Regions from separate parts of the Priestia sp. YIM B13551 genome, predicted to be linked through region 1. Evidence: riboswitches for the same ligand, from Rfam matches in the RefSeq annotation. Region 1 holds a riboswitch; the other holds the start of a gene.
What was found. A riboswitch is a leader RNA that binds a small molecule or an ion and turns the genes downstream of it on or off. The one in region 1 is predicted to bind cobalamin.
Positions count from the first base shown of each region.

Region 2: it holds a riboswitch for cobalamin, as region 1 does, so the genes downstream of both, nikA (nickel ABC transporter substrate-binding protein) here and ACFX4N_RS19795 (ribonucleoside-diphosphate reductase subunit alpha) in region 1, are expected to answer to the same signal.

Region 1 covers NZ_JBHZOX010000004.1:15,120-22,185, forward strand. Annotated here, with positions in the region: gene menB (1,4-dihydroxy-2-naphthoyl-CoA synthase) at 1-151, shown strand, start outside; gene ACFX4N_RS19785 (o-succinylbenzoate--CoA ligase) at 234-1,697, shown strand; gene menC (o-succinylbenzoate synthase) at 1,701-2,804, shown strand; cobalamin riboswitch at 3,085-3,270, shown strand; gene ACFX4N_RS19795 (ribonucleoside-diphosphate reductase subunit alpha) at 3,404-5,647, shown strand; gene ACFX4N_RS19800 (ribonucleotide-diphosphate reductase subunit beta) at 5,664-6,707, shown strand; gene ACFX4N_RS19805 (hypothetical protein) at 6,737-6,940, opposite strand; gene ACFX4N_RS19810 (DUF1540 domain-containing protein) at 7,007-7,066, opposite strand, start outside.
Region 2 covers NZ_JBHZOX010000008.1:99,004-106,069, forward strand. Annotated here, with positions in the region: partial or broken gene rarD (EamA family transporter RarD) at 1-157, shown strand, start outside; gene ACFX4N_RS26170 (TatD family hydrolase) at 220-990, shown strand; gene ACFX4N_RS26175 (lmo0937 family membrane protein) at 1,023-1,160, opposite strand; gene ACFX4N_RS26180 (YfmQ family protein) at 1,355-1,798, shown strand; gene ACFX4N_RS26185 (GNAT family N-acetyltransferase) at 2,323-2,850, opposite strand; gene nikA (nickel ABC transporter substrate-binding protein) at 2,920-4,461, opposite strand; cobalamin riboswitch at 4,604-4,795, opposite strand; gene ftsZ (cell division protein FtsZ) at 4,798-5,802, opposite strand; gene ACFX4N_RS26200 (tautomerase family protein) at 6,162-6,551, opposite strand; gene ACFX4N_RS26205 (hypothetical protein) at 6,719-6,877, opposite strand.

The DNA of each region.
Region 1 (7,066 bases):
TAATGCTGATACGGATGGCTTAGCTGGTATCCAGCAATTTGCGGGTGACGCAACGCTTCTTTATTACACAACCGATGAGGCAAAAGAAGGTCGCGATGCATTTAAGGAAAAACGCAATCCAGACTTCCAACAGTTCCCACGTTTCCCTTAAACAGCTGAAACAGCTTGGTGATTATCATCAGGCTGTTTTTTCAATTTAATTTAGTTAATCAGTATAAAAAGGAGAGAAATTCATGAGTAGCCAAACGATTCCCAATGGGCTTATGCAAAGAGCATATTTGACGCCAAATCGAGTGGCGGTAGAAACACCGCAAACGTCTCTTACGTTTCAAGAGCTTCATAAACGTGTTCAAAAAGTAGCACAGCAGCTTTCGTTTAACGGTGTAAAGCAAGACGATACCATTGCTTTATACATGAAAAATAGAGTGGAGTTTATTGAGATTTTACATGCGGTTTCTTATATTGGCGCCCGGTTGCTGCTCGTCAACACGCGTTTGACAAACGAAGAAATTAATTATCAGCTAACAGATGCAAACGTGTCGTTGCTTATTGCGGATGAAACATTTTTAATGAGAGAATTCCAAAGTTCCATTACTCAGCTTACTTTACCTGCTTTAAAAAGTTCTCCAGAAGCAGAAACAGGTTTTCAAAAAACGTGGAATCTCGAGGAGACATTCACCATTATGTATACGTCTGGAACAACAGGTCATCCAAAAGGAGTGCTGCAGACATATGGAAATCACTGGTGGAGTTCCGTTGGCTCAGCGCTTAATTTAGGATTAAATGAAAAAGACTGCTGGCTTATAGCGGTTCCTTTGTTTCATATTAGCGGCTTATCTATTTTAATGCGGAGCGTCTTTTACGGAATGAAAATCATTTTAGAAGAACGGTTTGAAGCAAGAGCAGTAAATGAAGAGATTGAAAACAAAGGGGTAACGATTATTTCGGTTGTCACTTCCATGCTATCCAATATGCTCGATGAGTTAGGGGAACGGAAATATCCGCATACGTTTCGCTGCATGCTTTTAGGAGGAGGACCTGCACCGCTTACTATTTTAGAGGCTTGTGTGAATAAAGAAATTCCTGTTTATCAAACGTATGGAATGACAGAAACATCTTCACAGTTCGTTACCCTTTCACCTGAAGACAGTTTACGAAAACTGGGATCAGCAGGTAAACCATTATTTCCATGTGCAATGAAAATTGTAGATGAAAAAGGAAATGAAACAAGCGAAGCAGGAGAAATCATTGTTAAAGGTCCAAATGTTACAAAAGGATATTTAAATAAACCTGAAGCTACTGAAAAAGCCCTTCAACAAGGCTGGTTCTATACAGGAGATATCGGGAAAGTGGATGAAGAAGGCTTCCTATATGTATTAGACAGACGTTCGGACCTCATTATTTCAGGTGGAGAAAATGTATATCCAGCTGAAATTGAAAATATTTTATTGAAGCACCCTGCTGTTAAAGAGGCTGGTGTAACGGGAGTAGCCGATGAAAAATGGGGACAAGTTCCGGCAGCATGCATCGTTACAAAAGAAGACGTTTCAGATGAAGAATTATCTTTACACATGCAACAATTTTTAGCGAAGTACAAACTTCCAAAGTATTTCGTTCGAGTAGAGGAGCTGCCGCGAACGGCTTCTAATAAAATCATACGCCGGAAGCTATCATCGTTCATACAGAAAGGGAGTTAATCGATGATTATAAAAAAAGTACATCTTTATAAAATTGACATGAAGCTTCTTTCTCCTTTTTCAACAAGCTATGGTACGGTGCAGGATCGAGAATTGATTTTGCTGGAAGTAGAAGATGAAAAAGGTTTTACAGGGTGGGGAGAGGTCGTTGCTTTTTCATCTCCTTGGTATACGGAAGAAACGATTCAGACGTGTTTTCATATGTTAGACGATTTTTTAATTCCTTCGCTTCTTCATCAGCAACTTCAAAAACCAGAGGATGTTCAAAAGCTATTCAAACCTCTAAAGCGAAATAACATGGCTAAAGCAGCTTTGGACTGTGCTGTATGGGATTTGTATGCAAAGCGGCAAAATAAGCCGTTATCTGAAGTAATTGGCGGAGTAAGGCCTGCTGTAGAAGCTGGAGTGGTAGTTGGCTTAAACGACATTTCCGTAATGAAAGAACAAATAAAGACTTACATGAAAGATGGCTATAAGCGCTTTAAAGTGAAAATTAAGCCGGGTGCTGACTATGAGCTACTGAAACAAATTCGAGATGAATTTCCAAGCATTCCTCTTATGGCTGATGCCAATTCAGCCTATACGTTAAGCGATAGTGATTCATTGAAGAAACTAGATGAATTGAATTTAATGATGATCGAACAGCCGTTAAGTTCTGATGATATCCTTGATCATCGATTGTTACAAAAGCAAATGAAGACGCCGATTTGCTTAGATGAAAGTATTGTGAGCTATGAAGATGCACGTCATGCAATTGAACAAGAAAGCTGTAAGATTATCAATGTGAAAATCGGTCGAGTTGGCGGAATGTCCGTAGCAAAGCAAATTCATGATTTATGCGCCCAGCATGGTGTAAGACTTTGGGTTGGAGGAATGTTAGAAGCAGGGATTTCACGAGCTCATAATATCGCCCTTGCCACACTGCCTTCTTTCACGATACCAGGTGATATTTCTGCGTCGTCTCGCTATTGGGAAAAAGATATTATTAAGCCCGAAGTAGAGGTAGAAGCCGGAGTAATAAAGGTGAAGGGAAAACCGGGGATAGGATACGATATTGATAAAAAGTTTATCAAAACAATCACAGCATTTGAAAAAGAATACAAATAATTAAAAACCGTTTTTTTATGAAAAACGGTTTTTTTTATTGAGGTTGTCAATGTTTAGTAGAAAAATAGGACAAATTTTTTAAAAAGAGCACATTGTTCCATCAAGCGTGTCAAAACATGTTATGATGGAATAGTTTGATGAAAAAAGTCGAAGAGTTTTATCGTAAAAAACAAAATTATTTTTGAAAATAGGTTGATAGTTTTCTAAGTTGTCCTATATAATGTGTTTATAACATAACACAATATGTTGTTTTGAAATCCATAATAAAATACTATATTTTGTGTTTTCCAGTGAAAAAGGTGTCTGATAAAAAGACTTAAAAGGGAATTTGGTGAAAATCCAAAGCTGTCCCCGCAACTGTGAATGCTGATGAAATAAGGAGATCCACTGTGAGTAAACATCATGGGAAGGCCTTAAAGTAAAAAGAAGCATAAGTCAGGAGACCTGCCTTTTTTATGTCGTTTTATCTTCTTCGGGAGGTGAGAGGGTAGAGCGAGGATTGAGAAAAGACTTAGTGTCTTCTTCTATCTTCGTTCTATTCGCTCACCGAGGTACGGTGAGCGATTTTTTATTTTGAAGTGAAGAGAGGAGCCATATTTATGGTGAATACATTAAAGCCTACAATTCTACATGAATTAACTGCATATATTGAACGTTTAAAAAAAGAATTTACGCAGCTTGATTTTTCTTTGTATGAGGAAAAGGTTATTCAAACTGTTACAGTAAAGGAAAATATGACGGACGAAAAGGTTGCAAACGTACTAATTTTGGCAGCCTTAGAGCGTATTTCAATGGAAGAACCCGATTGGACGTACGTAGCGGCAGACGTCTACTTAAACGAACTATATCGAAAAGCAGCGGACAACCGAGGTTACGATAAAAAAGAGAAGTACGGTTCGTTTTATCAGCTTATTCAAGAACTAACAAAAATCGGCATTTATAATAAGCAGCTATTAAAAACATATACAGAAGAAGAAATTAATGAAATTGCTTCAGTCATTATTCCTGAACGCGATCGTTTATTTACATACATTGGATTGTTGACATTAGCAGATCGCTATTTAGCGACATCACATGATAAGCGCGTATACGAATTACCGCAAGAACGTTTTCTTATCATTGCTATGACGCTGATGTCTCAAGAAAAGAAAGAAAATCGAACAGCATTAGTAAAAGAAGCGTACTGGGCGCTTTCTAGTCTATATATGACGGTTGCCACACCAACACTTTCAAACGCAGGAAAGAGCTACGGACAGCTATCTAGCTGCTTTATTGATACGATTGATGACAGCTTACGCGGTATTTATGATAGCAATACAGATTTGGCCACGCTTAGTAAAAATGGAGGCGGAATTGGTGTCTACCTCGGTCATATTAGAAGCCGAGGAAGTGATATAAAAGGTTTTAAAGGCGTATCATCAGGAACAATTCCATGGATGAAACAGCTAAATAATACGGCTGTAAGTGTCGATCAGCTAGGTCAACGACAAGGAGCTATTGCCGTATATTTAGACGTATGGCACAAAGACATCTTTTCATTCTTAGACGCGCGTTTGAACAATGGTGACGAACGTCAGCGCACGCATGATTTATTCACTGGCGTATGTTTGCCAGATTTGTTTATGGAAAAAGTAGAGGCACGTGAAGACTGGCACTTATTCGATCCTCACGAAGTTCGTACGCTGATGGGCTACTCGTTAGAAGATTTTTATGATGAAGAAGAAGGCAGCGGTTCGTTCCGCACTCGTTACGCTGAGTGTGTAAATAATGAACAGCTTTCAAGAGAAACAGTACCTGCTATTGAAATCTTCAAGCGCATTATGCTTTCGCAGCTTGAAACCGGAACGCCTTATATGTTCTATCGTGATACGGTTAACCGAGCTAATCAAAACCGCCACGAGGGCATGATCTACTGCAGCAACTTATGTACAGAAATTACGCAAAACCAAAGCACAACGGTCGTAACAGAGGAAATTACGGAAGACGGAAAAATTATTATTACAAAGAATCCGGGCGATTTTGTTGTATGTAATCTTTCTTCTATCAACTTAGCGAGAGCCGTAACTGAAGATGTGCTTGAACGTTTAATTCCAATTCAAGTACGCATGCTTGATAACGTTATTGAGTTAAATGATTTGCCGGTACTTCAAGCAAAACTAACAAACCAAAAGTACCGCGCAGTAGGGCTTGGCACATTTGGTTGGAACCATTTGCTTGCCTTAAAGAAAATAGCATGGGAAACAGATGAAGCGGTAGCATATTGCGATGAATTGTATGAGCAAATTGCTTACTTAACCGTACAGGCAAGCATGAACTTAGCTAAAGAAAAAGGTGCATATCCATTATTTAAAGGCTCAGATTTTGAGTCAGGCGCTTATTTTGAAACACGTAAATACACAAGCGAAGCGTGGAGTGAACTGCGTAACGAAGTTCAAAGCAATGGGATAAGAAATGGCTACTTAATGGCTGTAGCACCTAATTCATCAACATCTATTATCGCGGGTTCTACTGCAAGTATTGATCCGATTTTCCGTAAGTTTTATTCAGAGGAAAAGAAAAACTATAAAATCCCGGTGACGGCACCAGATTTATCACCAGCAACAAACTGGTATTATAAGTCCGTTTATTTAATTGATCAGCACTGGAGCATTAAGCAAAACGCCAAGCGACAGCGCCATATTGATCAATCCATTTCATTCAACTTATATGTGCAAAATGATATCCGAGCAAAAGAGCTGCTGGATCTTCATATGACGGCATGGAAAGAAAAGTTAAAAACGACCTACTACGTACGTTCAACATCAAGTGAAGTCATTGAAGAATGTGAAAGCTGTCATAGTTAAAAGGAGTGAATAATTGATGACAAGCATGTTAAAACGAGAATTAATGAACGAAACAGCTCCGAACCGTTCGACAGGAATCATTAACGGCAAGAGCTCAAATATTCTAAACTGGGATGACGTCCGATTTTCATGGGCGTTCCCTAAATACAAACGTATGCTAGCTAACTTCTGGACGCCGTTTGAAATTAATATGGGTCAAGATATTAAGCAGTTCCCTCAGTTAACGGCTGACGAACAAGAGAGCTTTTTAAAAATTATTGGCTTGCTGGCGCTACTGGACAGTATTCAATCAGATTATGCTAGCAAAGTAGCTGACTATGTAACCGATTCTTCGATTAATGCTCTAATGATTATTTTAGCGCAGCAAGAAGTGGTTCATAATCATTCGTATTCATATGTTTTATCAAGTCTTGTACCAAAAGGAAAACAAGATGAAGTATTTGAATACTGGCGCACAGACGAAAAGCTTCGCGCTCGAAATGACTTTATTACAAACGGATATAAAGCATTTAGCGAAGAAGCAACGGTTGAAAACTTTTTGAAGTCTATGGTATATGATGTTATTTTAGAAGGCCTTTTCTTCTATAGCGGATTTGCTTTCTTCTATAATCTTGCGAGAAATCAAAAGATGGTGGCGACATCTACGATGATTAACTATATCAATCGTGATGAACAGCTTCACGTTGGGTTATTTGAAAAGATTTTCAAGGAAGTACTAAATGAAAATCCAGCTTATCGTACGGAGGAGCTAGAAACGTTTGTAGTTGAAACGTTCCAAGAGGCAGCTCGTCTTGAAATTGAATGGGCGGAATCTGTTATCGGAGAAAAATTCGACGGCATCACGATGAAAGAACTGCAGCAGTATATTGAATACATGGCTAATAAACGCTGTAATCAGTTAGGCTTCGGTCGAGCTGCTTTCCCAGAAGCACCGATTGAAAATCCTCTTCGTTGGATTATTGCTTATCAAGAGGTAGATTTAGGGAAAACGGATTTCTTTGAACAGAAATCAAGACAATATACAAAAGCATCAGATGCGAATGGATTTGATGATCTATAAATACAAAAGCTGACTAATTTCCTTATTGATTAGTCAGCTTTTTTTAAGTGAATAAGTCCAAGTTCTAACGCACGTGTGGTAATTAAGTCATCAATTTCTTCTGGAATGTTTTCAAGTGTTCCCCATTTATATGTCCATAAATGAGTAAACGATTGTACATAGATTGGAAAGGTTTGTTCATTTGCTTTTATTGCTTCTTCTTTAAAAAAATGAATCAGTTGTTCAGTTTTCATATTAGTCTCCTTTTTTATGATCTTGAAGAGAGAAAAAAGACAACCCAGAGGCTGTCCTTTTGCGGGTTACGCTTCAGTTGGCTTGAACGTTTTACAGTCTGTTTCATAACTGCTTGCTGCATGTTT
Region 2 (7,066 bases), on a different contig from region 1:
ATCTCTGCTAGCAGGAGTAATTCTATACCATGAATCGCTAACAAAAGCTCATGTTATTGCTTTTAGTTTTATTTGGTTAGCTCTTATTGTTTATACGTTTTCATCTATTACTAAATGGGGGAACAAAAAACACATAAAAAATAAGATGGAAGCCTAACAGAAGCATACATTTTCTTACGTATTATTTCTAAACAAATTGGGCTGAAAGGAGCGATATTTATGAAACAAATCATTGACGCTCATATTCACCTCGATCAATATGAACCGAAAAGCTGGAAAGACATAATAGAGAAGGATCCTTCGTTACAAGCGCTTATTTCTGTATCTTCCACATTACAGTCTTGCCAACTTAATCAAAAAATCAGCCAATTGTATTCCTGTGTGAAACCAGCCTACGGATTTCATCCTGAACAAATACTGCCTTCTTCAAATGAATTAGCGGAGCTGTTTGCCTGGATTGATCAAAACAATGAAGAAATGATAGCTGTTGGTGAGGTTGGTCTACCTTATTACTTAAATCAGACCTATACTCTTTCTCTAGAGCCCTATTTGGAGCTGCTTGAAGCTTTTATTATTCATTCAAAAAAGTGGGGAAAACCGTTAATTCTTCACGCTGTATATGAAGACGCTGAAATTGTGTGTGACTTACTAGAAAAACATTCCGTGTCTAAAGCTCACTTCCACTGGTTCAAAGGAGCTAAAAAAACCGTTGAACGAATGAAAAACAACGGTTACTATATTTCAGTTACACCTGATATTGTATATAAGCCTAAAATCCAAGCGCTTGCCATGGAATACCCTCTTGACTACTTGATGGTCGAAACAGATGGTCCGTGGCCATTTGAAGGACCTTTTCAAAACCAGACAACGGTTCCATCAATGATACATCAGTCCGTTGAGGAAATAGCACGTCTCAAAGGAGTTTCTGGAACGGAAGCATATGATTTTTTATATCAAAATACGTCTTGTTTTTATAATCTCTCCACATAAAAGGCCTTTCCCTAAGGAAAGGCCTTTTATATCTAAATTCGTTTCACAAGTTTTACGATTAGCACAATCACTGCAATGACAAGAAGAATGTGAATGATGCCGCCGCCAATATGAAAAACTAATCCTAATAACCAAAAAATAAATAAAAGTCCAATAATCGTCCACAACATAATTTTTTCTCCTTTTTTTATATGTAGTATTTGTTATAATTCTATATTTCCCTAAATGTGCATAAATAAACGCATTTCATATACATCTTTTCACTAAGGAAGGTTCACATAATGTACAAAAAGTACTCATGTTCTCTGTGGTAAAATAAGTATGTAATCTTATTTCATTTAAACTATAGCGGAGATGATTAACTATGACGTGGATTGTATTACTTTCCATCATTCTTGTAAGTGCACTCAAAATATTAGTAACGTGTCTTCCAACTCCAGTGGTCAAATGGCTTATGACTAAATTTCAATTACACCCAACACTTGATGATCAAAACGTTACTGTCACAGTTGATGGGAAACATTTAGAAGGCAAAGACAAAATGCAAGTGATTGATTATTTTAATAAAGCAACATTTTTAAAACAATATTATGTCCATGAAGGAAATAAGGACTATTATAAACACCTAGAAGACAGTGAAACTCCACTGGTTATCGATACGAAAAAAGGAAAAAAAGATGTTCGATTATGCGTATACAGTTATGATGATCATGTCGATGTCGTAAAACAGTATAAAAAGAAAATTATTGCTTACAGCCTGCTGTCTGATCACCTTCAAAAGCAGTCCATAACAGCTGACCTAGCTTAAACCAGTCGCCTATAAGGCGGCTGGTTTAGTTTTAGGTTGAAGCTATCTTATTTAAAAATTCCAAACTTTAACATTAATTCTAATGCTATAATATAAATTAATTGGTTGAAGTAGATTTCGGCGAGCATCAAAAGTTTCTTTTCAAGTGGGCCTTTGGGACAACTATTGTCATGACAATTACAGCCATTTTAACAAATGCTATTTCCCTTTAGAGTTCTACCATAAAAAAGGAAGCCGACTACCATAAGGCAATCGGCTCACACATGTAGGATATTGATTTAACACTAACAAAGTACAACACAACACTAGTAATTATATAATATATTTCATTATTTTGAAAGCGATTTCATATATATTTTCAAAAATATTTTGTTATTTGTTTTTCATAGAAAAAAACCACGTTTCAGCCAATTCGAAACGTGGTTCTTTTCTGTAAGGACTTGCCCTACAGGCTATAAATGTAAGTACGTTCATTATAGCATGAGCTCTTATCTAGATTCCATGGTAATTACTGTATAATATCGTTACATTACGACCGGTTGTATTTTTCTGTCCATATGCAGCGTATTCCATGGCTCATCCTGTTCAGCAAGCCTTTCGATAAAACCTTGTGAAATCCAGAATGGGATAGCCCCCGGTAAAAAAGGATGAGTATGCAGATACAACGTGTCATAAAAATGATTTTGAGCAAATTGTTCCACTGCCTTTAACAGCTGCTGTCCAATGCCTAGACGCCGGTATGCTGGATCGACATAGCATTTTACAATCTCGGCTGCAGTTTTATGTTCATATCGCTTTTTTAATGCATGAAACCTTCCATCGTAAGCGTATAAACCAATTGTTCCAATTACTTGTTGATTTTCCGTGACAGCTGCAAAAAAAGCAGCGCCTTTCGCTTGAACATAATGTTCATTAAAATGAAGCAAATCCACAGAAAGCTGATTTTTTTCCAGCATAGGAAATAGCTCATTCCGCATATTCATGACAAACTGAATCACTTCAGCATCCTTTTCTTTTACTTCTTTAATTTGATACATTTGTACTTCTTGCACGTTTACTGTCACATCCTTTTATCTATCATTGTATCCTTTCTCTTTTTCCTATAGGAACAACGATATTGACTATGGCGTTACGTCTAAATGCTGAGTCAGCATATAATACTCGCTTGGATTTGTTGTCCAGTTTTTCACTTTTTGATTATAAGCAACAACAATGTTTGGATGTACAATCGATGACGTCAGCATTTCCCCATTAATCAAAGCGGTTGCTTGCTTGGCTAGCTGATCTCGTTTTGCGTCATCTACTGTTGAATTTAACTGTTCTATCATTTTTGTTAGCGTATCGTCATTAATCCGGCTGGCATTTAAACCACCGCCCGGCAAATAGTTCGTGCTTAAATAATAGCTGGCATCCCCTCTAGGTGCTGTGATAAGGCTGTACAATGCTAAATCCCAATCATCTTTTGCCATTACATATTCATCGCTGTCTTCAACTAGGTGAATCTTAATATTAATTCCTAACTCTTTCGCATTAGACTGTATAAGCTGAGCAATCAAAGGAAGTTCTGGCAATGAGCTGTATGTGACAAGAGAGAGGGATAATGGCTTTCCATTTTTGATTACTTTGCCATTTTTGAGTTGATAGCCTGCTTTCTCTAAATATTTTTTAGCATATGCTATTCCTTTTGTCTCACTAGCAGTATTATCAGCAAAAGGAAATTGGGGTAAAAATGGACCTCGAGCCGCTGCCGCTTGATTGTTCATTATGCTGCTGACAATTTCTTTCCGGTTCAGTAAGGTATCGATAGCTTTTCTTACAGTTTCGTCTTTTAATGCGTCATTGGTTTGATTATAAAGCAATAAATGAGTACGCACACTAGGTACTCCACTTACTTTGAAAGACGAATTCGCTTGTAAAGTGCTCAAGCTTTCTAAAGGCGGGCGATAAATAATATCGGCTGTCCCGGACTGAAGAGCCGCAACTCGCGCATTAGCATCTTCGTTAAATGCAAAGATCGCATTTTTCAATTTTACTTTCCCATTCCAATAATGTTCATATCTTTCTAACTTCACTTGATTTCCTTGATCGAAAGTCAAAACGTGAAATGGCCCTGTGCCAATGGGCTTCTTAGCTATACTAGAAACATCAACATCTATAATAGCTGTGTTTGGATGCACTAACTCAGAAGGAAATTTAGGCATTGGTTCTTTTAATGTAATTGTCAGCGCATGACCGTTCGCTTTCATTTCTTTAATATTTAAAGCGTTTTTCATCGCATAGCTTTGATCTATCGTTCTTTGAAGAGAAGACTTAACGGCATTTGCATCTAGCGCTTTGCCATTTTGAAACGTAATGTTCTTTCTTATCGTAAATGTCCACGTAAGACCGTTATCTTTCGTTTCCCACTTTTCAGCAAGCCAGGGCTTTATTTTTAAATCATTGCTGATTTTAACAAGCGTCTCCCCTACTCCCGCACGAACTGCTGTATAATTATCATCCGTATGAGGATCAAGCGTTGCAGATGTAAAATTAAATAAAAACGTCACACTTTTATCCGTTTTCTTTCTTTCTTTTATACTTATGCTCTCTTCATTAGGAGCGCAAGCAGTGAGGCAAAGTAACACAAGAAATATCATAGATACGAGTTTTTTATTATTTATCATTGATTTTTCCACCTTCTATTTTAATACACAAAAAAGCACTTCTAAAAAGAAGTGCTTGTCTTCACAACAAATTCAGATAAACGTATCCCTTGTTTATCCTATTTTTGGTTCTGCCAAAACACCTCCCTATCCTCGTAGGTTATTGTGTGCTGCGATTTATGGCAGGTCTCCTGGCTTCAAGTCACTGCCTTATACCGCCTTCCCGTCTCTAAATAGACAGTGGCTTTTTTGACATAAGGCTCCTTGTTACAGTGGCGGGACCGCTCCGGATTTGCACCGGATTCCCTTTTAAGGCAATTGAAAAACAATTGCCACCATAAAAGCTGGTTATTTAATTTAGTAGCGTGCTCTTGAAACTCTAGAAGTAGAAGCTGATGGTGAAACATCTTCATCATCAAATCCAGTGGCAATAACGGTTACCATCATTTCGTCCTTTAAATCTTCATTGATCACGGACCCAAAAATCATATTTAAGTCCTGATCAGAAGCAGACGTGACAATATCTGCTGCTTCCTGTACTTCGTAAAGACTCAAGCTGCTGCCGCTCGTAATGTTCAACAGCACGCCTCTTGCTCCATCAATCGATGCATCTAGCAGCGGACTAGAAATCGCTTTTTTCGCTGCTTCAATTGCCCGGTCTGATCCGGAAGCTCGTCCGATACCCATAAGCGCAAATCCTTGATTAGACATGATTGTTTTTACATCAGCAAAGTCAAGGTTAATCAGCCCCGGAACAGCGATTAAATCTGAAATACCTTGAATACCTTGGCGAAGAACATTATCTGCTTCACGGAATGCTTCAAGCATAGGCGTCTTTTTATCGACAATTTCAAGCAAGCGGTCGTTTGGAATCACAATAAGGGTATCTACCGATTCATTCATCGCAGTAATACCGCCTACTGCTTGCTTCGTACGTTTATTTCCTTCAAACTTGAACGGGCGAGTGACTACTCCAATTGTTAAAGCATTTAGTTCACGGGCAATTTGGGCAATAACCGGAGCTGCTCCAGTACCGGTTCCTCCGCCCATACCAGCTGTTACGAATACCATATCTGCGCCTTGCAGTACTTCTTGAATTTGTTCTCTGCTTTCTTCGGCTGCTTCTCTTCCCACTTCTGGATTAGCTCCTGCACCTAATCCTCGCGTTAAGGCCGCACCAATCTGCATTTTCACATCTGCTTTAGATAAGTTAAGCGCCTGAGCATCCGTATTAACGGCGATAAATTCTACTCCTTGTACACCGTGTTCAATCATACGGTTAACGGTGTTATTTCCTCCACCGCCGACCCCAATTACTTTAATTCGCACTAGTGGCGATACACCTGCATCAAATCCAAACATTCTAAGTTCCTCCTCAATGATCAAAATTACTTTCTCTTATTATCCGAAAAAACACGTGAAGAACCTTTTACTCCTATGTTTAACGCGTAACTGTTCTTTTGTTTTACAGATTTTATACACTTCTCTTTTAACCTTTAAATCTTTACATCTTTATGTAAATTTATTGTTGTTCTAAAATTAGTACGCCGAACTCTTTTATGGTTTTTCCACTCAAAATGGCATATAAGCTTATTGTATCATTCATTTGACAGATGTCTGTATTTAATTTTGAGTAAGATGTGACTAAGAGAATAATATTTTTATAGACAAAATGAGAAAAAGCCCTTAGAAATAAGGGCTTCTCTAGATAATAAACCGTTTTATAATTTCCCAGTTAAGAATTGAGCTTCTCCCATGCCAAAGCTCCAGTCAGCATTACCGTTTTCAACAATCGAAATCATAATGTCGTTTGGCTGAATGCCGCAGCTCTCTCCAAGCTCTTTTACAATTAATCTGTAAAGAGCTTGCTTTTGCTCTTCTGTCCGCTGTTTACTCGTTACACTTATAATAACCAAATCCTTGCTTCTCTCAAAGCCAAGACCTGTATCTTCAATAATCATTTCATGAGCAGGATGCTGATGTACAATTTGATAACGGTCGCGCTCCGGGACGCCAAAGGCTTCTAGCATCGCTCGGTGAGCAGCGTCTAGTAATGTTTTTAACTCTTTTTCATCTCTTCCTTCTATTACATCAAATCTAAGTAATGGCATACTAAGTAACCTCCAGCTTTTTGTCTAATGTATTATTGCTTCATCATATCACAACTATCATTTGTTAAAAAAAGATATGCTATTCACAATGTGCTCTCTAGTGAAAGAGACCTCAAACGCTTCAATAAAAGCTGAACCTAATAAAAAGAAATGAGCAGCATAACGGCTCATTTCATTAGTACAAAAACATTTATAATAAGAGCTAAAATACATACAGATACAATGGCAATGAGTACGTTCATCACAAGGTTTTGCGAGGATGTTTTGGCTTGTTTTTTCATATCAGCCCGACTCATCTGTTGCTTTTCATGATCACTTTTAGACATCACGTAGCCTCTCCTATTCATCAAAATGTCAGCAGTGTGTAAATGATTTTTGAGAAACCTTGATCCAGTTCTTTTGTATAGACAGCAGCACATGCAGGTTATCACCAGTTATTTTAGCATGTTTTGTCAAATAAGTGGACTATGTAGCGCTTCAATTTAGTATTCACGGGCAAATATATTTAAATTCGT